4 regions of the Priestia sp. YIM B13491 genome follow, and region 1 is predicted to be linked to each of the others. Evidence: riboswitches for the same ligand, from Rfam matches in the RefSeq annotation. Region 1 holds a riboswitch; each other region holds the start of a gene.
The links. A riboswitch is a leader RNA that binds a small molecule or an ion and turns the genes downstream of it on or off. The one in region 1 is predicted to bind S-adenosylmethionine.
Positions count from the first base shown of each region.

Region 2: it holds a riboswitch for S-adenosylmethionine, as region 1 does, so the genes downstream of both, ACFX4E_RS07355 (bifunctional homocysteine S-methyltransferase/methylenetetrahydrofolate reductase) here and metE (5-methyltetrahydropteroyltriglutamate--homocysteine S-methyltransferase) in region 1, are expected to answer to the same signal.
Region 3: it holds a riboswitch for S-adenosylmethionine, as region 1 does, so the genes downstream of both, mtnK (S-methyl-5-thioribose kinase) here and metE (5-methyltetrahydropteroyltriglutamate--homocysteine S-methyltransferase) in region 1, are expected to answer to the same signal.
Region 4: it holds a riboswitch for S-adenosylmethionine, as region 1 does, so the genes downstream of both, ACFX4E_RS04705 (hypothetical protein) here and metE (5-methyltetrahydropteroyltriglutamate--homocysteine S-methyltransferase) in region 1, are expected to answer to the same signal.

Region 1 is NZ_JBHZOR010000003.1:653,122-660,791, forward strand. Features, by position in the region: gene metE (5-methyltetrahydropteroyltriglutamate--homocysteine S-methyltransferase) at 1-2,245, opposite strand, end outside; cobalamin riboswitch at 2,395-2,583, opposite strand; SAM riboswitch class I at 2,663-2,773, opposite strand; gene ACFX4E_RS14560 (hypothetical protein) at 2,853-3,104, opposite strand; gene ACFX4E_RS14565 (metallophosphoesterase family protein) at 3,634-4,509, opposite strand; gene ACFX4E_RS14570 (sugar porter family MFS transporter) at 4,768-6,147, opposite strand; gene araA (L-arabinose isomerase) at 6,295-7,670, opposite strand, start outside.
Region 2 is NZ_JBHZOR010000002.1:222,859-230,528, reverse strand. Features, by position in the region: gene metH (methionine synthase) at 1-1,205, opposite strand, end outside; gene ACFX4E_RS07355 (bifunctional homocysteine S-methyltransferase/methylenetetrahydrofolate reductase) at 1,206-3,044, opposite strand; SAM riboswitch class I at 3,152-3,258, opposite strand; gene ACFX4E_RS07350 (YkvI family membrane protein) at 3,603-4,637, shown strand; FMN riboswitch at 4,745-4,895, shown strand; gene ribE (riboflavin synthase) at 5,174-5,833, shown strand; gene ACFX4E_RS07340 (bifunctional 3,4-dihydroxy-2-butanone-4-phosphate synthase/GTP cyclohydrolase II) at 5,850-7,043, shown strand; gene ribH (6,7-dimethyl-8-ribityllumazine synthase) at 7,135-7,605, shown strand.
Region 3 is NZ_JBHZOR010000002.1:272,024-279,693, forward strand. Features, by position in the region: gene ACFX4E_RS07585 (pyridoxal phosphate-dependent aminotransferase) at 29-1,201, opposite strand; gene ACFX4E_RS07590 (carbon-nitrogen family hydrolase) at 1,314-2,096, shown strand; SAM riboswitch class I at 2,188-2,338, shown strand; gene mtnK (S-methyl-5-thioribose kinase) at 2,474-3,646, shown strand; gene mtnA (S-methyl-5-thioribose-1-phosphate isomerase) at 3,682-4,740, shown strand; gene ACFX4E_RS07605 (hypothetical protein) at 4,876-5,040, shown strand; gene ACFX4E_RS07610 (methylated-DNA--[protein]-cysteine S-methyltransferase) at 5,041-5,544, opposite strand; gene ACFX4E_RS07615 (PAS domain S-box protein) at 5,564-7,670, opposite strand, start outside.
Region 4 is NZ_JBHZOR010000001.1:918,879-926,548, reverse strand. Features, by position in the region: gene ACFX4E_RS04725 (GNAT family N-acetyltransferase) at 1-369, shown strand, start outside; gene ACFX4E_RS04720 (TerD family protein) at 603-2,714, shown strand; gene alaP (alanine permease AlaP) at 2,785-4,188, opposite strand; gene ACFX4E_RS04710 (DUF1540 domain-containing protein) at 4,506-4,664, opposite strand; gene ACFX4E_RS04705 (hypothetical protein) at 4,765-5,109, opposite strand; SAM riboswitch class I at 5,173-5,274, opposite strand; gene ACFX4E_RS04700 (hypothetical protein) at 5,396-5,692, shown strand; gene ACFX4E_RS04695 (GNAT family N-acetyltransferase) at 5,705-6,151, opposite strand; gene ACFX4E_RS04690 (hypothetical protein) at 6,232-6,672, opposite strand; gene ACFX4E_RS04685 (glycosyltransferase family 2 protein) at 6,781-7,670, opposite strand, start outside.

The DNA of each region.
Region 1 (7,670 bases):
TCACTTTTAAAGCTTCAACCGTCTCGCTGATTCCTCTTGTTTTAAGGCCGCAGTCGGGATTAATCCAAAATAATGCAGGATCAAGCACCTTTAGAGCACGGTCAATGTTTCGCTGAAGCTCTTCAAGCTTCGGTACACGCGGGCTGTGGATATCATATACGCCAAGTCCAATTCCTTGATTATACGTATGTTTTTCAAACGCATAAATTAATTCGCCGTGGCTTTTAGATGTTTCAATAGAAATCACGTCGGCATCCAGCGCTTTAATCGCATCAATAATTTCTTCGAATTCCGAATAGCACATATGCGTGTGAATTTGCGTCTCGTTTTGCACCGATACCGTCGCTAGTTTAAATGCATACACCGCAGCATTTAAGTAACTGTTCCAGTTTTCTCGTTTTAACGGCAATCCTTCACGCAGCGCCGGTTCATCTACTTGAATCATTGAAATGCCCTGACTTTCAAGTGCTTCTACTTCTTTTCTAAGAGCAAGCGCAATTTGATTTGCCACGTCGTAGCGCGGGATATCATCACGCACAAACGACCAGTTTAAAATCGTAATCGGACCCGTCAGCATTCCTTTAACCGGCTTATTGGTTAGAGACTGTGCGTAGACCGTTTCTTTGATCGTCATCGCCTGCTCATACGATACATCTCCGTAAATAAGCGGCGGCTTCACGCAGCGAGAACCGTAAGATTGCACCCAGCCAAACTTCGTAAACTGAAAGCCTCCTAATTTCTCACCGAAGTATTCGACCATATCCGTACGCTCAAACTCTCCGTGCACAAGGACATCTAAGCCGATGTCTTCTTGAATTTCAATCCATTTTTTTATTTCCTCGTTAATGTACGCTTCATATGCTTCATCGCTTAACTCGCCTTTACGCCATTTTAGACGCTCTTTTCGCACTTCTTTTGTTTGCGGAAAGCTTCCAATCGTTGTCGTTGGAAGAAGCGGCAGTTGAAACGCTTCTTGCTGAACGCGCTGACGCACGTCAAACGGCGCTTGTCGCTCTGCTTTATAGCTGTGCAGCTGCTTCAGCTCTTTTTGCACGTCTTGATGATTTCGAAAAGATGATCCATTTAATGCTTGAATTGCCTGCTTGCTTACGCTTATTCCTTCTTCTATTGCTTCTTTTCCTTGCTGCGCCGCTTTTGTTAACAGCGTAATTTCCTTCAGCTTTTCATCTGCAAAAGAGAGCGCATTTTTCAATACTGGATCAATCGTCTCTTCATTTTTCACCGTGACAGGAACATGTAGTAGACTTGATGAAGGCTGCAGGATCAAACGATCTTTTGATACGGCTTCTTCAATTTCACTGATCGTTAAAAGCTGCTCGTCCAAATTTTCACGCCAAATGTTTCGTCCGTCAATCACTCCTGCTGCCAGCACTTTATCACTCGGAAAACCATATTTATTAAGAGCCGTGAGATTTTCGCCTCGGTCATGCACAAAGTCTAAACCGATTCCTTCAACAGGAAGAGACACAACTTCTTTGTAGTGATCAACGCTGTCAAAATACGTTTGCAAAATGATTTTTACATTCGGTGCCGCTTCCTTCAAAGTTTGATAGACTTCTGTGTAAAGTGCCAGGTCTTCTTTTGATAGCGTTGTAGATAAAATCGGCTCATCTATCTGTACCCACTCTACTCCTTCTGCCTGAAGCTCAGCTAAAATAGTCGCATACAGAGGAACAAATTGTTCAACTATTTCTTTAAACTCATTTTTTTTATATCCTTTTGACAGTTTCACAAATGTTACTGGACCTAAAATCACGGGCTTGCCTTCAATATTCAGCTTCTGTTTTGCTTCTTTGTAAAACTGAAGCGGGCGATTTTCTACAAGAGACGGCGTACATTCCTCAAGCTCTGGTACGATGTAGTGATAATTTGTGTTAAACCATTTTGTCATCGTAGAGGCTACCGCACCTTTTGTTCCTCGGGCGATGTCAAAATACGTTTCAAGCGATACCGGTCCTCCGTCATAATCAAAGCGCTTTGGCACTAGACCAAACATAGTCGCTGTATCTAGCACGTGATCGTATAAACTGAAATCGCCGACTGGAATCAATTCAATTTCTGCATCACGCTGTTTTTTCAGATGCCCTAGACGAAGAGATTCAATTTCCTGCAGAAAGATATCTTTCTCTAGTTTTCCTGCCCAAAACTGCTCAAGCGCTTTTTTCCATTCTCGTTTTTCACCAATTCTTGGATAACCTAAGTTTGAACTTTTTACACTGCTCATTTTTTCCACTCCCTGTATATTTTTTATCGGTAAACTAAAAAATCTCTCTTTTCGAAATGAAAAGAGAGATGATACGCATACTTAACTAAAGTTGAGATAGCCTGTTTTTCTCAACACGTATTCCTCACTCCTCTCTATATCCCGTAGAGCTTAAGTGCATACAACAGGCAGGTCTCCTGACTTAGGTTCATCGCTTCTTATCCCTTCCCATTTCAACATGAAACAGTGGTTAATAAGTTGCTCCCCATTACAGTGGCGGGACCGCGCCGGCTTTTCACCGGTCTTCCCTTTTAAGCTGCGTACATTCGTTACACAGCACCTGATGCATTTTTATAAAATTGTTCATTCAAAACATATTCACATAAAATAAAAAGCCTCTCTATCACGAATAGAGAGGCATAGTATCTATGAAATCCTCTCTTATCTTTCAAAGCTGTACGCTTTGCAGGATGTAGCACCTTTTCAACAAGAATGTTAAATGGTTGCCGGGCTTCACAGGGCCAGTCCCTCCGCCTCTCTCAATAAGAGTTTTAATTGTTTATAATATTTTGAATGTAGAGTCATTTTAACACCTTAGATTTATGTTGTCAAAAAAATTTTTAAAAAATCAGTTTTCAGGAGGTGCTGACGCTAATTTTTGCCTTAACAATTTGTAATCATCTTTTCGATGTGTTTCAATTAAATCTTTTGCTCCCTGGTGATATCCTGACGAATAGATATACTCTACCGCTGTTTCGATAAGCTTTCTTTTTTCTTCGGCACACTCCCGGTCCATTAAGGGGAACAGTCTACCTAAAAGGTCATTTAAATCTTCCTTGATAAAACGATCAAGTCCTTCTTGCATCTTTTCGTTTGCCATGATTGCTCCTCCATTTGCTGTGTATGTTCTAAGCCTCTATAAGCAGGCATTTCACTGTAAATGTTAAGATAAAGTTAAGTCATTAAACAGTATATCAAGTGAATGTTTTTCTTTAATTACATATGTAATACAAATATATGACAAATATAGAGAATATATCATCATTCATTATCTATTATAACGTTTGACTTAGCCTTCTGCTACAAGGTTTCGTTAAGAGTTATGCACATTTTTCCAAAAGAGGTTGAGACATAACGAAATGAATTCAATCTAAAGGCAAATGGGATACATGAGCTGAATCCCTTGTGACAACGCAGTTGATTTCCGTACGAGATTTCGATTTTTGCGGGAGTCTTCGTCTTGTCCTCCAATCACCTGCTAGAAAGACCTATACACATGAAACCTACGTTTACCCTAACCAAAAAACGAACCACTAATCACACATCTTGATCGATGATTCGTTTCACTTCGTCTAAAACCCTTTTGTTCCAGCCTCTTTTTTTGAACCTAGCTTTCTACTTTCTTGTTTTTACAAACAATTTCTTCGAGGTCGTCCAAAATCCTTCCAAAGAAGAGGTCCTAAAATGTCGTACCTGCTTACAAAAAACTCCGTAAAATTATAATTGTTTAAAATTAAAGGCGGCTCAAAATCAAGGGGGGCACCGGCGCCTCCTGACAATACAAAATCAGTGCCTCTTCCAAGCGTAAACGACCCGTTTCTGTTTTTTCTAATAAACTGCTCGTCATACGCATGCACGTGGCTGACTAACACTTTTTTCACGCGGTGTTCTTGAATTAAATCAAAAAATTCTTGACTTTGAGTAGTCGTTACAGGAAACCCTTCAAGGTTTGTCCACCGGCCAATATTTGGCTGGGCATGCATAGCTAAAACGGTATTACGAGGAGCATCCTCCAGCTGCTGCTCTAAATAATTCAGCTCTCTATCTGTAAATCCATATATTTTATTCTTGGGACTGATAATATTATTTAGTGCGATGCATCGGAAGTTGAAGACAGGAATATCGATGACCCAGTGTACTTTTCCGATAGTAGCTCTGAAGTTTTCTAGGTTGCTTTCCTCAAGGTTTAATTCATCATGATTCCCTACGCATACAAACATAGGAATGTTTGGTGCGATTTTTTCAACAACTTTAACAAAATGCTCCAAATACTCTTTTTTCCCTGTATAGACGGTGTCTCCCCCATGAATAATAAACAGCGGGTTCAATTCTACCGCCTTTTTTAACACAAGCTCAAATTCACCGCTCATCGTGTAACAATTATCGTTTGGTCCGTCACCTCTGCTGTCGCCCATAAAAACAAAGTTAAATGGATCTCTCGGGTTTAATTGTTTAATTCTTTGCTTTAATAACTTTTCAGAACGTTCATGAAGCGTCAAATTCATCAACTAGTTAATCCCCCTATTAATAAATAAATTTAGTTAAAAGTAAACAAGCTTACTTATTTATATGAGAAATTGTTGATGAAGGTCACTACCTTCTTGTAAGCAGAACGCACATTTAAATTAGTTTCCATAGCCTATCTATCCTTTTATTTTGTTAAGCACTGATAGGACAACATAAAAGCTAGAATCCTACTAATCTAAAAAAGAACCCCTTGCTGAGATAGCAAAGGGTTCTTACAAGTTGAGCGTTCACCATAATCAAACGTACTTATTACGCTCAACCGGACTTAAAGACTTCCTTGCAGACCGAGCTGCCATGTCCGTTTCAATTTGCTCTAGGCTGCGTCCTTTTGTTTCAACAACTACAAAACGTATGAAGAATAATCCGAGAATACAAATGATCCCGAACGTTGAAAAGATAACGCCCAAACTAAACTGATCAGCTAAAATTGGGAACACAAGCCCTACTGCCAGCGATCCCGTCCAGTTAAAAGCAGATGAAATCCCAGCACCGATTCCGCGTACAGAAAGCGGGAAAATTTCTCCTACAATGATCCACGTAAGCGGCGCCCAAGAAAACGCATAGCAAAGGATAAAGCAGCAAAGAGCAATTAACGTAACCCAGTTAACAACGACTTCATTAACGCCTAACGCTCCTAGAATAGCCGGTGTGAAAAATGAAAGAGCCATACCCGCGCCGCCAATCGTAAGAATGGTACGGCGGTTGAATCTATCGACAAACTGCAGAAAAATAAGTGTTGTCACGACGAAGATTACCCCAACAATAACCGTAAAACCAGCAGCTACCTGCGGCGCTAAACCAACTTGACGAGCAATGCTTGTTGCATAATAAACAATTGAGTTTGAGCCTTGAACCTGCTGAAAAGTTGCCATTCCGACACCGATAATTAAAGCTAGACGAAACTTTTTATGAAACAGCTGTTTAATTCCTGATTGTTCATGAACAGCTACGCTTTCAATTTCAGACACTTCAGCTTCCACTTCAGCTGTTGACCGGCGAAGCGTACGCAGCACTTCACGCGCTTTATCTGGCATTCCATTTTTAATTAAGTAGCGAGGCGACTCTGGAAGCTTGATCATACCGATGCATAATACAATTGCAAAAATACCGGCGCTGCCGAGCATTAATCGCCAGCTGTTTGGAACCGGCTCAAAAATAAAGGCTACGATATAGCTTAATAATAATCCAATTACAATCATTAGCTGATTTAAACCTGAAAGCTTCCCGCGAATATGAGCAGGTGCGATTTCTGACATATAGGCAGGAACTAACGAAGAAGCCGTTCCTACTGCTGTACCTAAAAAGACGCGCGCAATCGTTAACGTAATTTCCTCTGGTGCAATCGCTGAACCGATGGAGCCTAAAAGAAAGATGATCGACGAAATTAAAATTAACTTTCTTCGTCCAAACTTATCCCCTAACAATCCGCTTAAAATGGAACCGATAATTGCTCCGCCCATTAGCGATGAAACCACAATTCCCAGCCACAGCGGACTCAAATGAAACGCTTCACGGATATGACCTTCTGCACCAGCAATAATCCCAATATCATAACCGAATAAAATACCGGCAAATGAGCCGAAAAAGAAGATAAACTTACTTGATACTTTACTCATGATTATAGATCCCCTTTGTATTGTCTTAATTTTGCTTCCTACCACACTTATTTAAAACGCTTTCATTTATTCTTAAAAACAGCGTTCTTTTACTGAGGCTATATTTTCACTTCCAAGGAAGCAGCGCTCCCTCGGAAATGTGAATGCTTACTTAATAATGACGTACTCTAGATCCACAAGCTTTGCATAGCTCACGATTTGATCCGTCGTTAAATTTAGTGAAAGAACCGTATGATGGCCTCCTCCGTTTTCAATCCACGCTTTAACGCCGTCTTGGAAGTTCGGCTTAATGTTCCAAAGCACGCGCGCTACCGGAAGATTTGGAGCTGGAACTTCCGGCTCAAATGCCGATACTTCGTTAATTAACAGCTTGTAATGCGTACCTAAGTCAGCCATGGAAACCACTACGCCTTCTCCTTGTTTACCGTCAAACACTAAGCGAGCCGGGTCTTCGCGGTTACCGATACCTAGCGAAGAAACGATTAGTTTTGGCTTGTTTACCGCTAGCGTCGGGTCTACTTCAAGCATGTGTGATTGAAGCACAGACTCACGTCCGGGTGCTAATTCATACGTGTAGTCTTCCATAAAGCCAGTTGACTGATTATGACTCATTACTTTAAGCAAACGGTCAAGCGCCGCTGTTTTCCAGTCTCCTTCGCCGGCAAATCCGTAGCCCTGTGCCATCAAGCGCTGTACGGCTAGACCAGGAAGCTGTTTCATACCGTATAGATCTTCAAAGTTAGTGGTAAAGGCGCTGTAGCCGCCTTCGTCTAGAAAACGTTTAATCGCAATTTCATAGCTTGCCTGTACTTTTACGCTAGATTCCCAATCTTCTGCAGAATAATCGCCGTAAACAAACTCATACGCGTCGGCATATTCATTAAATAAATCATTGATTTCTTCTTCCGTAACGGCATTTACATATTGAACAAGGTCGCCGATTCCAAAGTAGTCAACCGTCCAGCCAAATTGAATTTGCGCTTCAATTTTATCTCCTTCCGTTACGCCGACGTTGCGCATATTGTCACCGAAACGCGCAACTTTAATGTTGAAGCTTTCGTTATAAGCAACGGCTACGTCCATCCACTGTGCAATTTGCTGCTGTACTTCGGGGCGCTCCCAGTAGCCTACTACGATCTTATTTTGCTTGTTCAAACGCGCGTTGATAAAGCCGTATTCACGATCACCGTGAGCGGACTGATTCAAGTTCATAAAGTCCATATCAATGGTTTCCCAAGGAATGCTTTCGTTAAATTGTGTTGCTAAATGAAGCAGCGGTTTTTGCAGTAGCTTGGTACCGCGAATCCACATTTTTGCAGGCGAGAACGTATGCATCCACGTGATTACGCCGGCAACTTCATCTCGGTAATTCACTTCTTTCATCACCTTTGTAATCGTGTCAGCATTCACAGCTAAATCTTGCAGAACAATCGGATAAGGCAAGACACCGCTTTCATTTAAAGCATCAGTCATTGTTTGCGCGTGTGCTTTTACTTCTGCTAGCGCTTCTTTTCCGTAAAGAT
Region 2 (7,670 bases), on a different contig from region 1:
TTTTTTACAACTTCTTGAATAAACTCCTCCATGTCTTCCATTTCTTCACGGTCCGGATCTGCTAAGCAAATATCAATAACGTGAGCACCATTTTTAACTTGAGCACGCGCAATTTCAGATGCTTCTTCAATTTTTCCTTCCGCAATCAGACGCTTGAATTTGCGAGAACCGATTACATTCGTACGTTCTCCCACAAAAAGAGGGCGCATAGAATCGTCATATACAAGTGGTTCAATACCGGTTACAGCATGGTTATGCTCGGAGCGATCAAGCGAACGAGGAGCAACCTCTTTTACCGCTTCAGCCAGTGCTTTAATATGAGCAGGCGTTGTACCGCAGCATCCGCCTACAAAGTTCAGCCAGCCTTTATCAGCAAACCCTTTAATTTTTTGAGCAAGCAGATCAGGAGATTCATGATAATTGCCTTCTTCATCCGGAAGTCCAGCGTTTGGATAACAGCTAACTGCTGAAGTGGCTAGGTCTGAAAGAGAGCGAATATGATCCGTCATAAATTCAGGGCCTGTCGCGCAGTTAAGTCCGACTGAAAGAGGCTTCATGTGTTCCAGTGATAAGTAAAAAGATTCGATATCTTGACCAGCGAGAGTTGTTCCCATCGGCTCAATTGTTCCTGAAATCATAATAGGAACTTCGGTTTTGAGTTTTTCAAACGCCGCTGTAATGCCTAGAAATGCGGCTTTTACGTTCAGCATGTCTTGACAGGTTTCGACTAAAAGCAAGTCAACGCCGCCGTCTAACAAACCTCGAGCTTGCTCTTCGTACGTTTCGACTAGCTCAAGGAATGTAATACCGCCGGTAACAGAGAGTGTTTTAGTCGTAGGACCGATAGCTCCAGCTACGAACCTAGGCCATTCGGGAGTTGAATATTTATCGCGGGCTGCACAAGCAAGCTTCACAGCTTCGATATTCAATTCATACGCCAAGTGACCTAAATCGTATTCATCAAGTACGGTAGATGTTGAGCCAAACGTATTGGTTTCAATGATGTCAGCACCTGCTGCAAAGTACTCTTCATGAATGCGCTGAATCACATGAGGCGCTGTTCGAGTCAAATATTCGTTGCAGCCTTCATATTCTTCGCCGCCAAAATCTTCAGCGGTTAAATCAGCATCTTGAATCATCGTTCCCATTGCTCCATCGATGACGAGTATTCGCTTCTTTAGTTGTTGTTCGATAAGTGAGCTCATTTATATCTTCCTTTCTGATGTAACAAGTTGCTTGTCATGAATATAGCGTGTTAGAATTTCGGTCATTTCATAGCGCATAAACGGCGTAATTAAGTAAATACCGTCAAAAAGCTCATATGCTGTATCAATTAAGTTTTTTGCAATCGCAAGACCTTCGACTTCACCGCGAATTCGGTCATTTCCCGTTGCGTCCATGCGTTCTAGAATATCTTCTGATAATTTAATTCCAGGTACTTCATGGTGAATAAATCGAGCATTTCTCGCGCTTGTTAACGGCATGATCCCGATGTATACCGGTGTTGTTAAATGTTTGGTTGCTTCATATACCTCTTCAATTTGCTTAGTTGAATAGAGAGGCTGAGTAATGAAATAGTGAGCCCCGCAGTCGATTTTCTTTTCCAAACGCTGAACGGCTCGGTCTAAGTGACGCACGTTTGGGTTAAAGGCAGCTGCGATGGAAAAATTGGTTTTTTGACCAAGTGGTTTACCCGAATAAGATAGTCCTTCATTAAATTGAGCGATTAAACTAATCAAGTCAAATGAAGATAAATCGTAGACCGAAGTGGCGCCAGGGAAATCGCCAACTTTTGACGGATCACCGGTAATTGCAAGCACTTGATTCATTCCTAGCGTATGAAGTCCCATTAAATGAGATTGAAGTCCAATTAAATTTCGATCGCGACAGGTAATATGAATAAGCGGTCGTGCTTTTGTTTCTTGCTGCATCAGTGTTGCCATTGCCAAGTTGCTGATGCGAGGTGAGGCAAGAGAATTATCAGCTAATGTAATAGCATCTACGCCGACTTTATCGAGTGCTTTTGCTCCTTCTAAAAATTTCGTCGGACCCAGCTGTTTAGGCGGATCTAGCTCGACGATAACCGAGCGGCGCTTCTTCACAATTTCATGCATATGAGGTTTATCCTGCTGCTCACGCTCTTGAACCGTAACGGCTGGTCTCATTTTAACGACTTTACTTGTAATCGGAGGCAGGTCTTTTAAGGCAGATGACATAGCGCGTACGTGAGCTGGTGTTGTACCGCAGCATCCTCCAATTAAGCGAACCCCTTGTTCGCGGAATAAACGTGCGCTTTCTACAAAGTAGTCTTCATTCGTTTCATACTCCAGCTTTCCTTCCACATACGCAGGAAGGCTGGCATTAGGGTAAGCAGATAAGAAAGCACGATCAGGAAGCGGTACTTCTTCAAGAGACTGAATCATATGGTAAGGACCTAAACGGCAGTTTAGCCCGACAACATCTGCTCCTAAGTCTTCTAATTCTTTTAATGCATCTGCTAAAGGACGCCCATCTTGCAGTACGCCAATATCATGCAGGGAAACGTGGGTAATAATAGGCTTATCCGTTTCTTTTCTTGCAAGTGTAAGAACGGTTTTTAATTCTTCGAAATCATAGTATGTTTCAAACAAAAGTCCATCCACGCCTTCATTTAAAAGCCAAAACATTTGTTCACGAATGCTTCGCTTAACTTCTTCTAAACTAATAGCGTTTTTTTGGAAAGAACGAATTCCGCCGAGTGTACCAACCACGTAAGCCTGATCTTTTGCAGCTTGTTTCGCTAATTTTACACCAGCAACATTGATGTCTTTGACTGAATCTTCTAATCCATAACGGGCAAGTTTTTGATAATTAGCAGCGTACGTATTTGTTTGAATAACGTTTGCACCAGCTTCTACATAGGCTCTGTGAATACGAGAAACCTCTTCTGGTTTGGTGATGTTTAGTTCTTCAAAACAGCTGTCAATACCGTGTGAGTAAAGGAGGGTACCAGTGGCACCATCCCCAATTAAAATTTTAGACTTTAAATCTTCAAGTAACCCCATGTCAAAACCTCCTTAAATTGTTCCGCTTCTATTTCACGAGTGATTCGTTTTATGCAATATGCCGATAAAATAGAAAAAGTCTTCTTAAGAAGAAGACTTTTTTCGCCTTCTTATCTTCCAAGCAATAAATTGCTTGCTGGATTTAGCACCATGTCTCTAACGACTGGTTGCTGAGGTTTCAAAGGGCCAGTCCCTCCACCTCTCATGATAAGAATCAATTGTATATAATTGAAACATATTTTTTTAAATAGAAAGAATACTTATTTAATAATTTATCTGATTTTTAGAAATTATACAACAGTAAATTGTGAATTTCCAGCAAATATTGAGGAAAATTTAAAAGCTAAAGGGAAAATATCCGTATATTTTGTTTGGAAATGACTGTTATGTTAGGGGTTAAGGAGTTTTTTGTGAAAAATACAAAAAGAAAATGAAAAATAAAAAATAAACGAAAAGGCACAAGCGCTGGGATATGCGTAGATTTACACGTAAAAAGGCTCGTCTTTTTTTTACCGTTTCTACATATAGTGAACTATGAAGGGTAGAAGGGTGATGGGCATGAAAAGGTGGAAACTCACGCTGCAGGTTGCTGCTACGTATGTAGGCACTGTTGTAGGAGCCGGTTTTGCAACAGGCAAGGAAATCGTTCAATTTTTTACACAGTACGGGGAACTTGGAATGGTCGGGATTTTGGTCAGCGGCTTGTTTTTTATTTGGCTAGGTTCGAAAATGATGCTGCTTTCGCACGCAATTGGGGCTTCTTCTTATCAGCAGCTTAATACATATTTATTTGGTGATGTGCTTGGAAAAGCGGTAAACGGTGTAATGATTGTCATTTTATTTGGAGTAACTTCAGTCATGCTAGCGAGTACGGGAGCAATAGGAAAAGAACAGTTCGGGCTATGGCCTCCTGTTGGGATGATTTTTACAATTGTTTTAACTTATATATTTATCGCCAAAGGAATTAACGGTATTTTAATGGTTAATTCTCTTGTTGTGCCGATGATGCTTTCATTTGCTTTTATCATCTTTGTGCCAAATATCAGCTATTTCTCACTGATTCAAACGAAGCCGGATTTAACGCTCGTCACGCAGTGGAAGTGGGCGGTTAGTCCCTTTTTATATATTTCCCTAAATCTAGCTTTGGCTCAGGCTGTTTTAGTTCCATTAGGAAGCTCCGTGAAAGATAGGAGCGTGATTAAAAAAGGGGCCGTAATAGGAGGATGTGTACTTACGTTTATGCTTGTTTCTACTCATCTTGCCCTTTCCAATTTGCCTTATTCATTTCAACTTGATATTCCGATGAGTGCCGTTGTTAAAAATATCTCAGCGTGGGTGAATGTTTTATTTACGGTAGTTGTGTTAGGCGAGATTTTTACTACATTGATTGGAAATGTATTTGGAATCGCTAAGCAGATTCAGTCATTTCTTCCCCTGAATGACAAACAAGCTTTTGCATTTATTATCTTGGCTTGCTTTATTATTGGGCAATTCGGATATGCCCAGCTTCTTGAGTTTTTGTATCCGATATTTGGCTATATTGGACTAGCTTTTGTATGGATGCTATGTATTAAAAAAGAAAAAATAAGCTAAAAGCTGGATTTTAAAGAATAGATGTGAAAAAACGAAGTTAAATGATGTGACAAGTCGATTTTACTTTGCTATAATGTAAAACAAATAAGACTCTAGCAGTCGAATATATTATCCTTCGGGGTCGGGTGTAAGTCCCAACCGGCGGTGATAAAGCGTATGCTTTTAAGCCCGTGACCCGTTTTCATACGATGTATGTTAGCGGTGGATCTAGTTAAAATCTAGAGCCGACAGTAAAAGTCTGGATGGGAGAAGGATCAGGAAGCACAGTTGTTTTTTTGTGTTGAATTAATAAGGGACACGCTTGCCTTTTTTAAAGCTACCCTTGTTTTTATACACAAAATATAACTGTTTATTTCGTATACAATTAGCGGAATTTTGCATAGATAAAACTGATTCAGCTCAGCCGACCCTTTGGACATTTGTTCAAGGGGCTTTTTTATTTTCAGTGGTTGGGGGAAAGATAAATATGAAAAAAAAGCAGCTGCTATTTCAAAACGGTATAAGAAGTTGGAATAGCGCCAAGGCAGGTGAAGAAAATGTTCACGGGTATCATTGAAGAAATTGGAAAAATAAAACGTATTCAAAAGGCCACAGAAGCAATTGTTCTTACGATTGATGCGAAGACCGTGTTAGAAGATGTGAACTTAGGGGACAGTATTTCAGTTAACGGCGTGTGTTTAACCGTAACGGCTTACTCTCAAAATGAATTTACGGTCGATGTCATGCCGGAGACGATTAAAGCAAGTACCCTTCAGCTTCTAACCGTTGGATCACGTGTTAACTTAGAGCGGGCGATGGCTGCAAATGGCCGGTTTGGAGGGCATTTCGTTAGCGGACACGTTGATGGAATTGGAACCATTGTAAGCAAAACACGCAAAGGAAATGCCTTTTATTATGAAATTCAAGTCGATCCTGAACTTCGTGAATTTATGATGTTAAAAGGATCTGTTTCCGTAGACGGAACAAGTCTTACTATTTTTGATGTCAGCAACCAATCATTTACTATTTCTCTTATTCCCCATACGGTGCTTCACACAGTCGTAGGAGACAAACAGCGAGGAGACAAAGTGAATATTGAATGCGATATGTTAGCTAAATATATGCATCAGATGATGACAAATAAGTCAACTCCTGGCGCCTCGAATCGTTCAGGTAACATGAAGGATTTATTGCAGCAGCATGGTTTTACAAATTAACAGTGAGGTGAAAGAGATGTTTCATAAAGTAGAAGAAGCCATTGAAGAGTTAAAAAAGGGAAAAGTGGTTATTGTATGCGATGATGAAGATCGAGAAAACGAAGGAGATTTTATTGCATTAGCCGAAAAAACGACGCCTGAGGTTATTAACTTTATGGCTACTCATGGAAGAGGATTAATTTGTACACCTGTTAATGAAGAAATTGCACATAAATTGAATCTTCACCCGATGGTAGCGAACAATACGGATGTACATGGAACAGCATTTACAGTAAGTATTGATCATATTTCAAGTACAACAGGTATCAGTGCATACGAACGCTCTGCTACCGTTATGGCTCTTGTGAATGAAGCGACGGTACCAAGTGATTTTCAACGCCCAGGACATATTTTCCCATTGATTGCAAAAGACGGGGGCGTTCTCCAGCGTGCAGGTCATACAGAGGCTGCTGTTGATTTAGCAGTATTAGCAGGAGGAAAGCCTGCGGGTGTTATTTGTGAAATTATGAATGAAGATGGAACAATGGCACGCGTACCGGATTTAACAAAAATTGCAGAGCAATTTGATTTAAAAATGATTACAATAAAAGATTTGATTGCCTACCGCCGCAAACATGACCAGCTTATTAGCCGTGAAGTAGAAGTGAGCTTACCTACGGCATTTGGTGAGTTTAAAGCTGTAGGATATACAAATAAACTTGATAATAAAGAACATGTGGCTCTTATCAAAGGTGATATTGATCATAATAGCCCCGTTCTCGTTCGCGTTCACTCTGAGTGTTTGACTGGAGATGTGTTTGGTTCTGAACGCTGCGACTGCGGTCCTCAGCTTCACGCAGCTCTTACGCAAATTGAAGAAGAAGGACGCGGCATTCTGCTGTATATGCGTCAAGAGGGCAGAGGGATTGGCTTATTAAATAAGCTAAGAGCATATAAGCTGCAGGAAGAAGGATACGATACCGTAGAAGCGAATGAAAAACTCGGGTTTGCTGCAGATTTACGAGAGTATGGAATCGGTGCTCAAATCTTAAAAGACCTTGGAGTCAAACAAATGAAGCTTTTAACGAATAACCCTCGTAAAATTACCGGGCTAAAAGGCTACGACCTTGAAGTGGTCGAGCGAGTACCTCTTCAAATGCCGGCAGTGGATGCCAATAAAAAATACTTAGATACAAAAGCTAAAAAATTAGGTCATTTATTACATTTATAATTTTACACTTTTTTTCGTTATAACAAGTGAAGCTAATTCATGAAAAGAAATGTAAATAACTATATATTAATACTAGCAGGAGGAACAAAAGATGAATCATTTATATGAAGGAAATTTAGTAGGCACAGGATTAAAAATTGGAATCGTGGTAGGGCGTTTTAATGAATTTATTACAGGCCGTTTACTTAGTGGAGCAGAAGATGCGCTCAAACGTCACGGCGTAGCTGATGAAGACGTAGACGTGGCTTGGGTGCCGGGCGCTTATGAAATCCCATTAATCGCCAAAAAATTAGCTGAATCTAAAAAATATGATGCAGTGATTACGCTAGGAACCGTTATTCGAGGAGCTACTCCACACTTTGATTTTGTATGTAATGAAGTAGCAAAAGGCGTTGCATCTCAAAGCTTACAAACAGGCGTGCCAATTATCTTTGGTGTATTAACGACTGAAACAATTGAGCAAGCAATTGAACGTGCAGGAACAAAAGCAGGAAATAAAGGATGGGAAGCTGCAGCATCAGCTATCGAAATGGCTAACCTTTCAAAAATGATTGAAGGATAATAGATACGATTTCAGTTTTTATAAGCTGAAGAGTTAAAAGAGGCTGAAACAAAAGTATGTTAGTT
Region 3 (7,670 bases), on a different contig from region 1:
CAACTCAAAAAGGATTGTCAATGCGTTTTTAAAATAAATTTAATTTTTTTATTCGAGATACGGCTTCTCTCATACGCTCTTCATCCGTCAGCAGTCCTACGCGCACATAGCCTTCACCATATGTTCCAAAGCCTACTCCAGGCGCCACTACAACGTGAGCTTTTTCAAGAAGTAAATCTGAAAACTGTTCAGAAGTATATCCTTCAGGAACTTTTAGCCATGCAAAAAAGGAGCCCGCTGGAGATGTAACATCCCAACCAATTTCTCGAAGCCCTTGAATAAAGGTATTGCGTCTAGATTCATAGCGCTTAACTAAATCATTCACACATTGTTGAGATTCTAACAGAGCTGCGGCTGCTGCCTCTTGAACCGCCCCAAAGAGACTGACATACATATGATCTTGAAGAAGATTAATAGCTTCTACAACACTTGCATTTCCTACAGCAAATCCAACTCGCCATCCCGCCATGTTATACGTTTTAGAAAGAGTATAAATTTCAATTCCCGTCTCTTTTGCACCAGGAGTCTGTAAAAAACTGATTGGCTTTTTACCATCAAATCCAATTGCTCCGTAGGCAAAGTCGTGTACCACACAAATATCGTGCTTGGCAGCAAACGCCACGGTGTCTTCAAAAAATTCTGCCGTTGCTACTGCACCAGTAGGATTATTCGGATAGTTTAAAAACATGAGCTTTGCCTGTTCTTTAGCACGTTCACTTATCTCTTCGTATACGGGTAGAAAATGATTTTCAGCCGTGAGCGGCATCACTTCCATCTTTGCCTTTGCAAGCTCTACTCCAGACCAGTAATCAGGATATCCAGGATCGGGAACCAGCACCGTATCTCCAGGGTTTAATAAGCACTGCGGGATTTCTACAAGTCCACCTTTCCCGCCAAACAAAATAGCTACTTCTTTTTCGGGATCCACATCAACGCCATATTCTCGTTTATAAAAAGTCGCAACGGCCTCTTTTAAAAACTGGTGCCCCCGAAATGGAGAATATTTATGATGCATAGGATTAGCACTTGCTTTTTGCAGTGTTTCTACAATATGTGAAGGAGTAGGCTGATCGGGATTTCCCTGCCCTAAGTTAATAACGTCGTGCCCTTGGGCCATTACTTTTCCTACCTTGCCTACAAGTGATGCAAAAAATTGTTTTGGTAAACTTTTTAATAGTTCCGATTGCTCAAATTGTTTCATCATCGCACACCTTCTCAAAAAATTCTTGAAATTCTAGTCACAAATAATATATTGTAATACTCAACTTGTAAAGTCATTTTTTTCAACTACTAAAAAAAGGACGGATGATAAAGTGAGTGTAAAAATTACGTGTTTACAGCTTGATATTGCGTTTGGAAACCCAACTAAAAACCGAAAATATATCGAACAAAAAATGACGGAAGCCCTGAAAGAAAACCCTGATATCCTTGTGCTTCCTGAGCTATGGGATACAGCTTATGATTTGACTCGGCTAGACGAAATTGCAGATGATGAAGGGCAGCAAGCCAAGCAATTAATCTCTCAGTTTGCTAAAACAAACGAAGTAAATATTGTGGCAGGTTCGATTGCGAAAAAAACAGAGCAAGGTGTCACGAATACGATGTATATTTTTGACCGAAAAGGTCGTGAAGTATCACAATACAGTAAACTGCACTTATTTAAATTAATGGATGAACACCTGTATTTAGAAGCAGGAACAGCAAAAAATCTTTTTACACTTGAACAGTCACTGTGCGCAGGAGTTATTTGTTACGATATTCGTTTTCCAGAATGGATACGGGTTCATACTAGCAGCGGAGCAGAAGTCTTGTTTGTTGTCGCTCAGTGGCCGGCTCCAAGACTTGCCCACTGGAAAGCCCTGCTCATTAGCCGTGCAATCGAAAATCAATGCTATGTAATCGCGTGTAATCGTGTAGGCCAAGATCCTAATAACACATTTGCCGGACATTCCTTAGTCATCGATCCGTGGGGAGAAATAATCGCTGAAGCTGGCGATAGCGAAGAACTTTTAAGTGCTGACGTTAACCTGGAACTTGTAAAAGAAATTCGTAAACAAATTCCTGTCTTTACAGATCGCCGTACAGAATTTTATTAATTATGTATTGACAGCCGTTTTTTTGCATGATACGATTTTCACCAGATATCATAAAATATTCAAACAAATCAAAATTGAATAAGTAATCGTACTCTTATCAAGAGTTGGCTGAGGGATTTGGCCCTGTGAAGCCCAGCAACCGACCGTCATTCCATCCTAAGATGGATCACACCCGTAAAACATGTTTTACAAAGGCACGGTGCTAATTCCAACAGAAAGTAATTTTTTCTGGCAGATAAGAGGTTTGAACACTACAATCAAGCCTCTTTCCAACGAAAGAGGCTTTTATATTTTCTAAAATTATAAAAGCCTCCATATATTCTTAAACCTATTAACTTAGTAAACGAATCAGTTTAATAAACTATGGAGGGATTCCGATGTCAACAACAAAAACAGAGAAGTATCAGCCTTTAACAGAAATTTCAGCAATCAAACTTGTGAAAAAGCTAGGTCTTTTTGATGCTACAGAAGCACTGACTGCCCGTGAAATTGGTGACGGTAACTTAAATCTCGTCTTTCACATCATAAATGATCAAACGAATAAATCCATTATCGTCAAACAAGCACTTCCCTATGCAAAAGTTGTAGGCGAAAGCTGGCCTCTATCCTTGAACCGTGCCACAATTGAAAGCAATGCGCTCAAGCAATTCGGTGCATTTACGCCAGAACTTGTTCCCGCTGTTTATTACCACGATGAAACGCTTGCTGTTACGGTCATGGAAGATCTGTCTCATTTAACGATTTCTCGTGCCGGACTTATTCAAGGTGAAAGTTATCCTCTGCTCTCACAGCATATCGGTTCTTTTTTAGGACATATTGCGTTCAAAACGTCTGATTTCGCCTTAAAGCCTCAGGATAAAAAAGAAGAAGTTGTTAAGTACAGCAACCCCGACTTATGCAATATTACGGAAGATTTAGTTTTTACAGATCCTTTTTTTGATATTGATACAAATGAATTTGAAAAAGCGCTGCGTCCTGATGTAGAAGAATTGTGGAATGATAGTGATGTAAAGCTACAAGCAGCAAAATTAAAATATAAATTTTTAACAAATGCGCAAACGCTAATCCACGGTGATTTACATACAGGCAGCATCTTTGCTAGCAGTCAAGAAACGAAAGTGATTGATCCGGAGTTTGCTTTCTACGGTCCGTTTGGATTCGATTTAGGGCAATTTGTTGCGAATTTATTTTTAAATGCTCTTTCTCGAGAAACAAATCGCGAACCGTTATTTGCACACATTACGAACACATGGAACGTATTCAAAGATACCTTTACTGCGCTTTGGCATTCTGAAAGCACTGAACCTTTCGCTAAAGATGAGCGCTTATTACATGAAATTTTAACGCAAACGTGGCAAGATGCTGTTGGATATGCAGGATGTGAAATCATTCGACGTACGATTGGCTTAGCTCACGTGGCGGACTTAGACGAAATTTCTTCAGAGGAAAGAAAAATTAACGCTAAACGTACTGCGTTAAAAATTGGACGCTATTTGCTTCTGCACCAACAAGACGTTTCACCAAATCAATTTGAACATTTACTTCGATAACGAATAATGTACACAATGAAAGGATCGGTATCAGCATGACAAATACACTATCACTTCCGCGCTCAGTGGAATGGAATGAATCATATATTACTTTATTAGATCAGCAGCAGCTTCCTGGCAAAGTTGAATATATTAAGCTGCAAACCATTAAAGACGTATGGGATGCTATCACTACCTTGAAAGTACGCGGAGCCCCTGCAATTGGCATTACGGCGGCTTTTGGTCTTGCTCTTTCTGTGCTTAGCTATGACACAGATTCAGTCAAGGAATTTAACAAAAAGCTAGCTCTTGATCAACAGTATTTAGCTAGTTCACGCCCTACTGCCGTCAATTTATTTTGGGCATTGGAGCGCGTAGCGAAAAGCGCTGAATCCGCTTCGTCCGTTAATGAAGCTAAAACAAAAGTTGTTCATGAAGCTATTCAAATTCAAGTAGAAGATGAAGAAACGTGCTACCGAATTGGAGATTATGCTCTTTCTTTATTTAAAAAGAAAGATAAAATCATGACAATATGTAATGCTGGTTCAATTGCTACAGCTTATTATGGAACAGCCTTAGCACCTTTTCACTTGTCTAAGCAGCGCGATATTCCGCTTGAAGTATTTGCCTGTGAAACAAGACCCGTTCTTCAAGGTTCTCGCTTAACAGCATGGGAACTTCAGCAGTCGGGAGTGGACGTTACGCTGATTACGGATAATATGGCCGCTCATACCATTAAAACAAAAGGAATTAATGGGATTATTGTAGGTGCTGACCGCATTGCAGCAAATGGCGATACGGCTAACAAAATTGGAACATATGGACTTGCTCTTTTAGCGAAAGCATTCGGTATTCCATTTTACGTAGCAGCGCCGCAGTCCACATTTGATTTATCTATTCAAGACGGCAGCAGCATTCCTATTGAAGAACGTTCACCTAAAGAAGTCACACACATTGGGGATACGCAAATTGCTCCAGACGGAATCTCTGTGTACAATCCAGCTTTTGATGTGACGCCAAGCGAACTGATTACGGCCATTATTACAGAGCATGGAATTATCCATGCCCCGTCTTTTGAATCCATTCAAAACGTTTTGCTGCAATCTGCTCAATAAAAAAAGCCGCTGCTATGCGGCTTTTTTTATTGAGCACTGATTTCCACCTGCATTTGTAACACAATTGTAACAGTACTCTCTTCCTTTTCTACATATATTATAGGGGATTTCTTTTGAATAAGGGGGAGAGTAAATATGAGTTCAGAGCAAAAAACGGATAAAAACAAAGCGCTGAATCGTAAGCAGCAATATCAGCTATTCGATTTATCCAAAGATGAAGAACTAAATTCCCTCCCTTCTCCTCAGCAAATTGACGGTGTTTTTGTGCAAGGAGAAGGCTGGAAATTAGACGGTGAATAGTTATTTTAACTCCAGAGCACCTTTTGCTACATTTCTTTCAAGCATTAATAGCTTCTCTTTTATATGAGTTTGCGAGCCTGCATAACCTGTTAAAGCTCCATTTTTGCCAATCACACGATGACAAGGCAAAATAATAGGCAGTGGATTTCGACGATTCGCTTGTCCCACAGCTCTTACGGCTTTAGAGCGATTAACAGACTCCGCTACCTCACTGTAAGACCACGTTTGTCCATAAGGTATATGTTCAAGCGTTAACCACACTTCTTTTTGGAAGTCTGTTCCTTTTATATCCAAAGGCAAATCAAATGTTAGCGTGCGCCCTTCAGCATAATCCTGCAGCTGTCGCTTCGCTTCTTTCACATGGTGATAATCCTCGTCATGGACAAGTTTTTTAAGCTGCTCATTATGATCATCGCTATCAAACCAAATATGTTGAACCCCTTTTTCCGAGGCTACAATATAAATTTTCAAATCAGAAAATAAATTCATTTCTCCATAGTACATACTTGCTTATCCTTTCTATTTAGGCTGGAAGAATAACATGAAAAGCTGTGCCTTCTCCTATTTTGCTTTCCACTTCAATGCGCCCTTTATGTTCTTCGATAATTTTATATGAGACCATCAAACCGAGTCCCGTTCCTTTTTCTTTTGTCGTATAAAATGGTTCTCCTAAGCGCTTGATGCGCTCTTCGGGCATTCCGTCTCCTTGATCTCGAATGGAGACCGTCACGTAGTGCGGCTCTGTAGAGGAGACATCAACAAAAATTTTTCCTCCGTTTGACGTGACTTCAATTGCATTTTTAATGACATTTATTAGTACTTGCTTAATTTGGTTCGGCTCGCAGTATACCATTGGCAGCTGAGGGGACACACTTAGTTCAAACTGAATATTTTCTAAAAGCGCCTGAGCATTTAATAAATCGATCGTTTCTTTAACAACCGCACCTAAATTTTTCTTTTCAAACTTTACTGCCTGTGGCTTAGCGAGTACTAGAAACTCTGTAATAATGGTTTCAATTCTTTTTAATTCGGATTTAATAATATCAAAATAAAGAGAATGATCTTCTTGAATGCTGCTTTCTAACAGCTGAACAAACCCTTTTAAAGCTGTCATCGGGTTGCGGATTTCATGCGCAATCCCAGCTGCTAACTGTCCGACTACTTGAAGCGTATCCGATTTTCGAATCTGCTCCTGCATTTGATTTCGTTCCGTTACGTCTCGTAAAAGCGTCATATATAGACCTGGCAAGATATCTTTTTTCGTGGAAAATTCGATATTTTTAACTTTTTCGTTCCCCGTAACGTACGTAATCTCTCCTTCAGCTTCCCCTTTTTGCTCAATCGTTTCTTTATGCTCAATGACCGCATCTAAATTCGCTGAAGAAATAAAATCCTCCATGGAGTGCGCACAAATCTCCTCTTTGCTGAGTTCTAGAATATCACAAAGAGAAGAATTTACATCAATAATATTTCGCTTGCCGTCCCATAAAACTAACCCATCGATCGAACCATTAAAAATCTGTCTGAATTTCTCTTCGTTATTTCGAAGCTCCTGTTCGATTTTTGTACGTTCACTGATGTTTCGAAAAATCGTTAAATGGTCTCCTTCTATAATGCCTTTTTTCCCTGTGAATTCCAACTGCTTGATTTCTCCATTTGGCATGTAAAAAGGAAGCTGATTACGAATTTCTCCTTTTGTTTGAAACGTTTGGAGCACCTTTAACGCACTAAAGCTTTTTGTATCGATAAACGTATACAAATTGCTTCCAATTAATTTGTTTAACGGCAGCTCAAACGTACGCGAAGAAGCAAGATTAGCGTTCAAGATTTCACCATCATCTCTCCAAATCAAGATCGCTTCAATCGCATTTTCAAAAATAGCCCTGAAATTTTTTTCGCTTCTCAACAGCTGCTGCTCCATCAGCCGTTTTTCCGTCACGTCTCTCATAATGGACATATAGTATTGACTGTATATATTAGCCGTTGTGGTAAATTCAAAAAAAGTAACGTCTCCATTTTCGAGCCTGATCGGTAGCTCGCCGCTTGTCTTTCCTTCTTGATGCAGAGTTCTCCATAATTTTTTCACCTTATAATGATAAGTAGGTTCTACAAGCTCTTCTAATGTTTTGGTTAGAAGCTGTGCTCTTGTATAATTTAATCGTTCGCAAAATGAAGGGTTCGCGTCGATAAGCTGACCCGTTCGATCAAAAATGACAATTCCGTCTACCGCTTCATTAAATACATCCATAAACATATGATGACTAATAAACCGTTCATTTTCCATCATTTTGTGCTGCGTAATATCCCGAAATGTACACACAATAATGCCCGACATGTGACTATGTTTGTGTGAAGTAAATTCAACATGCTTCATCATGCCGCTTCGAAGCGTCATCGCGCCTTCATATTTGAAATAGCTTTCTTCTAAAAGTGCTGGATAATATGCTTCAATCATGTCATACGGAAAATACATCAGAAAATCTTTCATTTGATACGTTAATAGCTCATCCTTTGTTTTTTCAAACAGCCCGCAGGCTGATTCATTTGCATTTATAACTTGAAAATACTCATCAAATACGACAATGGCATCTAATACGTCATTAAAAATAGCTCGTAGCTGCTGTAATTCA
Region 4 (7,670 bases), on a different contig from region 1:
ATCCGTGCCGAACAAGCTGCTGAAGTGTTTGTGCATTCAGGCATTAAACGTCCTGCACAAGATCTTGATCGGATTCAAAGAATGCTTGATCACGCTTCTCTTACCATTACCGCTTGGAACGACAGCCAACTCATTGGCATAGCCAGAGCGTTAACAGATTTTAGCTACTGCTGCTATTTATCGGATTTAGCTGTTGTAAAAGACTATCAAAAGCAAGGAATCGGTACACAGCTCATCAAACATGTTCAATCAGAAATCGGCGAAGAAACCGCGCTGATTTTACTTTCAGCTCCTTCTGCTATGAACTACTATCCAAAAGTCGGCTTTCATCAAATTGATAATGGGTTTAAAATTGGGAGAATTCGATAGGTAAAAAAGACAAAAAACTTCCTGCCCTACTAAACTATTATTATTTTACATCTTTTCAATATGATGGTACAATATTCAAAGATTAAGGCTATGATACTTCTTCCTTCTCATCCAACTCTTAGAATTTAGAGGTATCCCTTTCCTTAATCCATTAACCTAACTATACATATATTCAAAGTCAGGAAGCACAGCGCCTGGCTTTTTCTGTGCAAATCATACATGGTGGTGTTTGAATGAAAAACGATATTTTTTTAAGAAGACAATCTAAAGTAATTATAAATCAAGGATCAGATATATTAGCTCCTGCTTATGTAGCTTCCATGTTAAAAAACATTGAGGCATTAGGATTTACAGCTTCAGCTTCTTTAATTGATCGGTTACTCACTCTTTCGTTCTACGAATTTATGTCTTTTTATGAGCAGCTTCTCTTATCTTTAAAAAGACTTGTTGGCGCTCATGTCAAATATAAACCGATGTATCCTAACTTTCCAAACGAAGTCATGCAAGCGTCGGAAGCAGAACTATACATAAATGCCGTGGTTCACTATCTGACTGGGATTTTACCAAACAGTGAAAAACAAGATGTTTTCCCACTGTTAGATACTACAGATTTGCGGATTATTGACCTCGGAACAGATGAAGAATTCGGCCTTATGATGAGTCAATTAATTGGTGCCAATACCTCATTATCGCAAACGGATCGAGCAGACATTGAATGGTCGCTTGTCCATTTACATGCATTAGACCTACTTCCAGAAGTCATTCCTCAAAAAGAAAATGGTGCATTTGTTAGCTCAGTTTTAATTAAAACAAAAAAACTACCTATTGATGTCTTGTCTTCTTATTTTAAAACAGCAACAGACGTTTTACGTTTGGCAACCGCTTTATCTGATGGAGATATTAGCCTTTCATCACCCACTTTATTTAAGAAGTTTAGTCGTTTTGAACGTCGAAGCTTGTTGCAGCTGCTAGAAAGCACTTCAAACATAGAAGAAGATATGTTTCGCTATAAAGTAAAGTGGATTCGTTTAGGTGAAATTTTACATCCTGGGGAATACAAACATCGATTTCCTCGCGCTGCTAAAGGATTCGATGCTGTTCGAAATCATAAAAAACCATTGACCTTCTATAGTAAAGTAGAGAAAGCACTCGAGCAAAAAGACGTCTCAAAAGCAGTTTCACTTTTAGAAAAACGTCCAGGTGACTTTGCTAGACGAATTGACCATTTACTGCGCTTATCTACTGGGGAACAAGAAGCAGCTTCTATTATTACAGCATTTGCAACGGTCGCTCATCATGTCTCTACGCCAGTACTGCTTCAGCTCTATTCTCATATGAAGCATCGACATCATAAACAAGATATGCGCGTAGTGTTTCCTAAAGGGAATGTGTCCAAAGTAATGGCGCTTGATAATCCCTTACCTTCTCTTCGTAAGGATCTTTGTGAAGGTGTAATAAATGCATGCAAAGATGCTTTACATGACCGTTTTGCCAAGCTGCCACCTCTTGGAAATGTATGGGTTGATGAACGTTTGCATGAACAAACTATACCATTTTCACAGCGTTCAAGCAGTAAAACGTTAAAAACGATTAGCCGCGGCAGTAAATTAACAATACCTGAAGGCGACACGCTTCGTTTTTTCATTTGGTGGAAAGAAGGCTTTGTAAATGGTGAACACACTGGTAATGGTGAACACACTGGTAATGTAGATATTGATTTATCTGCCGGAATTTACGATGAAAACTGGCTGTATAAAGAGCATATTTCCTATACAAACTTATCTTCAAAAAGCTTCAAAGCTTTCCACAGCGGAGATATTACATCTGCCCCTAAGGGAGCATGTGAATTTATTGACTTGCATATCCCTACTGTTCTAAAAAAAGGCGGCCGTTATGTATTAATGAACGTTTATTCATTTTCCATTCAACCTTTTGTTATGCTCCCCGAATGCTTTGGAGGATGGATGATGAGACAGCACGTAGAGTCCGGCGAAATATTCGAACCTTCTACCGTACAAAATAAAGTAGATCTTGCTAGTGATTCCACCATTTCCATCCCTTTAATTTTTGATTTACAAGAGCGAAAATTAATCTGGACGGATATTTCACTGCATCATCATGTTGAATTTCAAAATAATCTTGAACAAAACAATGGATCTCTCTCTCTTATGGGAAAAGCCATGACAAAGCTTTTGAAGCCAACGCTTTATGATCTTTTTTCATTTCACGCACAAGCTAGAGGAACACTTGTCTATGACAAACAAAAAGCTGACACTATTTATTCGCTTGATGAAGGTATTACTCCTTATGATATTGAAACAATTATTGAAACCTACCTAAACTAATTATTTATAGGAAATTAAGAACAAATAAAATAAAAGAAAAGACCTCTTTCCAAGAAAGAGGTCTTTTCTTTTATTTCACTAGCTTTTGCTCAGTCTCAGCTGAACCTTGACTTCGTTTATGAAATCCTTTTGCGTAGTACGCGATAATAAGACCGATAAACCATAATGGTCCGATGACAACTGCAATTCTTGTATCTGGATTATATGCCATGAGAACCACTACCAGCGCTAGGAACGCAAGTGACACATAAGATGTTAACGGAAATAAAGGCATTTTATATTTCAGCTTTGCCTCTTCACCTGTTTTTAACGTTTTGCGATACTTAATTTGAGAAAGCAAAATAATTCCCCATGTCCAAATCGCACCGAATGTTGCAATGCTTGTTACCCACGTAAATACCTTGGCAGGCACAATGTAGTTTAACGCTACTCCGACTAATAGCGCACCTGCTGATGCTAAAACAGCTTTTCCCGGTACGCCGCCTTTTGTAAGCTGGCCATATCCTTTTGGCGCTTCTCCGTGTTCTGCTAAGTTAAACAGCATACGGCCTGTACTAAAAATACCGCTGTTACAAGAAGAAAGAGCTGCTGTTAGTACAACAAAGTTAATGATACCAGCCGCCGCTGGAATGCCGATTTTTTCAAATGTTAATACAAACGGGCTTCCCTGTGAACCAATTTCTTGCCACGGATAAATCGACATAATGACAAATAACGCACCGACGTAGAAAATCAGAATACGCCAAAAGACAGAATCAATCGCTCTTGCTAGAGATTTTTCCGGATTTTTCACTTCTCCCGCGGTAACGCCGATCATTTCAATTCCTAAATACGCAAACATGACCATTTGCAGCGACAGCAAAATACCTTTGAATCCGTTCGGGAACAGTCCGCCGTTGTCCCACAAATTTTTAATACCAGTCGCAACGCCGCCGTTGCCGATTCCAAACACAATCATTAATAATCCAACGGCAATCATTAACACAATCGCTAAAATTTTAATAAGTGCAAACCAAAATTCCAGTTCACCATATGCCTTAACAGCTAAGAAGTTAACTGTTGTCATGATGACAAGCGCCGATAACGCCCAAATCCAGTTTGGTACATCCGGATACCAATATCCCATATAAATACCAACGGCTGTAATTTCAGCCATACATGTTACAACCCATAAAAACCAGTAGTTCCAACCTGTTAAATAACCAGCAAGCGGCCCTAAATAGTCGCGCGCGTACTTGCTGAATGAACCTGCAACAGGTTTTTGAATCGCCATTTCCCCAAGTGCTCTCATAATAAAAAACATAATCATTCCGCTAAATCCGTACGCCAATAATATTCCCGGCCCTGCTAATTTAATAGCAGATGCAGATCCAAGAAACAGCCCTACCCCTATGGCTGCTCCTAAGGACATCAGCGTCACATGCCTTTCTTCTAACCCGCGTTTCAATTCTTTCCCCTGAGTTTTCCCCTGCATAAACGTCTCCCCTTTTTCCAATCTGTCAAAACGAGATGAACACAGCCTTTTTGTTAGCGCTTTCATATAAGTTTGTGCTAAAAGACAGCTAGGCTGTATATTTGTATTCTATCACCTTTCTCTCACTTTTCTTTTGTCGAAAAACAAAAAAATTATCGTATCATTTTGTTTAAACACACAATTAGACGTAGACACTGCTTTTTTACTATGTATTTATTATTGCACCTAAGTAATAGTATTTTTTTAAAAATAGAAAAACGCCGACTCAATTCCGTCAGCGCATCGTTCATTTTATGCTTTTTTATAAAAACTAGCATTTATCTCGCGGGTTCAAAAGTTTTACAGCCAGGTTCTTCCGTTTCAGAAACATGGTGACTACTTTCAGGACTCACAACGTAAATGGACTCTGCACTGCATTTATTTCCGGATTTCCAATACATGCACTCATTCACTTCACATAATACACCTTGGGCCACTGTTATCCCTCCTTTTTTTGTCTTATCTATTTACTACCCGAAATATAACGCTTCTAACATTTACACGTAAAAAAACCGCTTGTTTATCAAGCGGATCTTTTTATTGCGTGTGTTCAACATACTGTTTTTTAGCTAAATATAACTCACGGCTCAGCGTGATCCGCCGTTCTCTCAAGCGGCTTAATTTAGCCTGAAATTGTTCGTTAGTTGGCTCTTCTTGAATCAAGCGATACGTAAAAGAAATATCTTCATTTAACTGTTTAAAATCTTCCCATATCTCTTGAACGAGGGCGGATTGTTTGTCTTCAAATGAACGATTTTGCTGCGTTTTTAGCGCAGCTAAAATTTCCTGCTGCCACGTTTCGTCTTTTATTTCTTTGGCTAATAAGTATAGATCTAAATAATCATCAGTGCTTAACGTTGTTTGTCTATTGTTCAATGTCATCACCTTTTCCACACGAAATTTTTCTTCCTAAGAAGAGGGTTTCATCATAGAAAAAGATTCCTCTCCTTATCTATCAGAGCTAGGCTATGCTGGAATTAGCACCATTCAATAATTGTGGTTGCTGAGGCTTCAAAGGGCCAGTCCCTCCACCTCTCTAGATAAGAATATTTCGTTTTTAAATTATTTCTGACTATTCTAATATGTTTTGTAGGTTACGTCAATAGCTTTTCAATAAAAAGAAAAAAGAAGTAAAATATGGTATGCTTTCATAAAGGATGGTGAGCACATGAAACGATATCTGTTATCTGCTTTTTTGGGAAGCCTGCTGCTGCTTCTTACTATTGCTTTTTCATCTACTTTCCATATTGCAATTGTCAAAACAACCGGAAGCATTGGAGGGATTATTTTAGCAGCGGCGGCTTTGATTATGAACGCGCTTGAAGATCCCCCCTCTTCAGACAATACAGGTGGAGGAGCCGTTGAAGTACTAGATAAAGGTTCCGTTTGGGCTACTTATTTACTTTTACTTTCATTACCGAACCTCATCGCATGTATAACATCTTATGTTTTATGGACTCGCTGACATTCATCAACGTTACGGACGTTTTGCCACTTGGAAGCTCATTGATATTTGTTTATCTACAAAGCCAAGTTCACGATACACATGCTGTGCAAAATTCCCAGCATGAACGCTGAGTCTGATTTCAGGGTATCCTTTGATAGACAATTCATCAATTGCTTTTTGCATTAACGGCTTGGCTAGACCTTGCCCGCGGTATTCCGGTACAACATATAATTCGTAGATAAAGCCAATTTCTTCTTTTGAAAAGAAGTCGGCAGATGGGCCGATAAGAACCCAGCCTGCGAGTTTATTTTCTTGTCTTGAAACTAAATAATAACAGCCTTTTTCAAGGGCACTACCAACTAGTTCATTTACGCGTTCTGCTGACGGATGAAACTGCTTCATTGTTCCTTCAAACAGCGCATCAGCAGATTTTTTCCGAATTTCTTGTATTTCTTCTTCAGTAGCTTTTGCAATCATTACGATCTCTCCTTTCGTGTTCGTTTTCCACATACGAGGATAAATTCCTGCAAAAAAAGTCTTCGCCTAAGCGAAGACTTTTATTTAAATTCAAAATGTTCTTGATGATTGCCTCGTTCGTCCGTCCAGTTAATCATAATGTCTAAACCTGCCGCTTTTCCAGGAACAGCAAAATTCGCATAGCGAAAACGCTGACCGCTTTTGCTTAAGTTAGACCGTTCAATAGGAGAAAACAAGCTGTATTTCGCCTTATTTTTTCCTTCGTGCCGAAAAGCTTGGACCTGCACGCGCTCTACGTCTTTTCCAATGTTTTCAACGGTTAATCCATATGTATGATAGACGTTATTTTTCCACTTTAGCTGATTATCTCCCGTCATGCTCGCTTTTGTGAGTTCAACTGACCATTGTTCAGATGATTTCTTCATTGGAAGCTTCTCAATCGAAAGAGCGCTGACATGAATGGCTGCAAAAGCAAGCCAAACAAAACAAAAAGTGCTGACTGTATAAAATAGTCTTTTCATAGATTCTGATCTCCTTAGAAATTTTAGTAGTAGCATTTCCTGTTCACTTAAAAATTATGATAAACGCTTTAACAAAAAAGCCTCTCCATTTAGGAGAAGCTTCTTAAATTAATGCATAAGCAAATCTTTTTGTTTGGCTAATGAGTGTTTTGTATATAAATCTCTTTCAATCGCATATTTAGGACGCTGTTTCACTTCGTTAAAAATCTTGCCAATATATTCTCCGACAAGACCCATTCCCATTAGCTGCAGGCCGCCTACAAGCCAAATCGATAAAATAAGAGACGTCCAGCCGATTTGCGTATGATCTAAATATTTTTGAATCAGCGCATAAATACCAAACGCAATACTAAAGAGAAAAGAAGCTCCTCCAAGCAGCGTCAATAAGCGTATCGGCGCTACGCTAAAAGATGTAATCCCGTCGAATGCAAAAGCAAGCATTTTCTTTAGGGGATATTTTGATTCGCCCGCTGTCCGTTCTTTGCGGTCATATGTGACTTCCGTGGAGCGAAATCCTACTAATGGTACAAGGCCTCGTAAAAAGACGTTGCCTTCTTTATATTTCATAAGTTCACCAAGAGCACGTTTGCTCATGAGACGAAAATCGGCGTGATTTTGAACGAGCTGAATTCCTAGCCTATTCATAAAACGGTAAAACCCTACTGCCGTGGTTCGTTTAAAAAATGTATCGGTTTCTCTGCTGTCTCGAACACCATATACGACTTCATACCCGAGCCAATATTTCTCTACAAAAGTACGAATAACGCTGATATCATCTTGCAAATCTGCGTCAATGGAAATGACGCAGTCAGATTGCTTATGGGCTGCTTCTAGTCCTGCCAGCAAAGCATTTTGATGTCCTACATTCCGCGCTAGCTTCAACCCTTTTACAAACAAATTGCTGCAGCTTTCTTTTTCAATAAGCGACCACGTGCTGTCTTTGCTTCCATCGTCTACAAATAAAATGGTACTTTCACTTGATACAAGACGTTCATTTA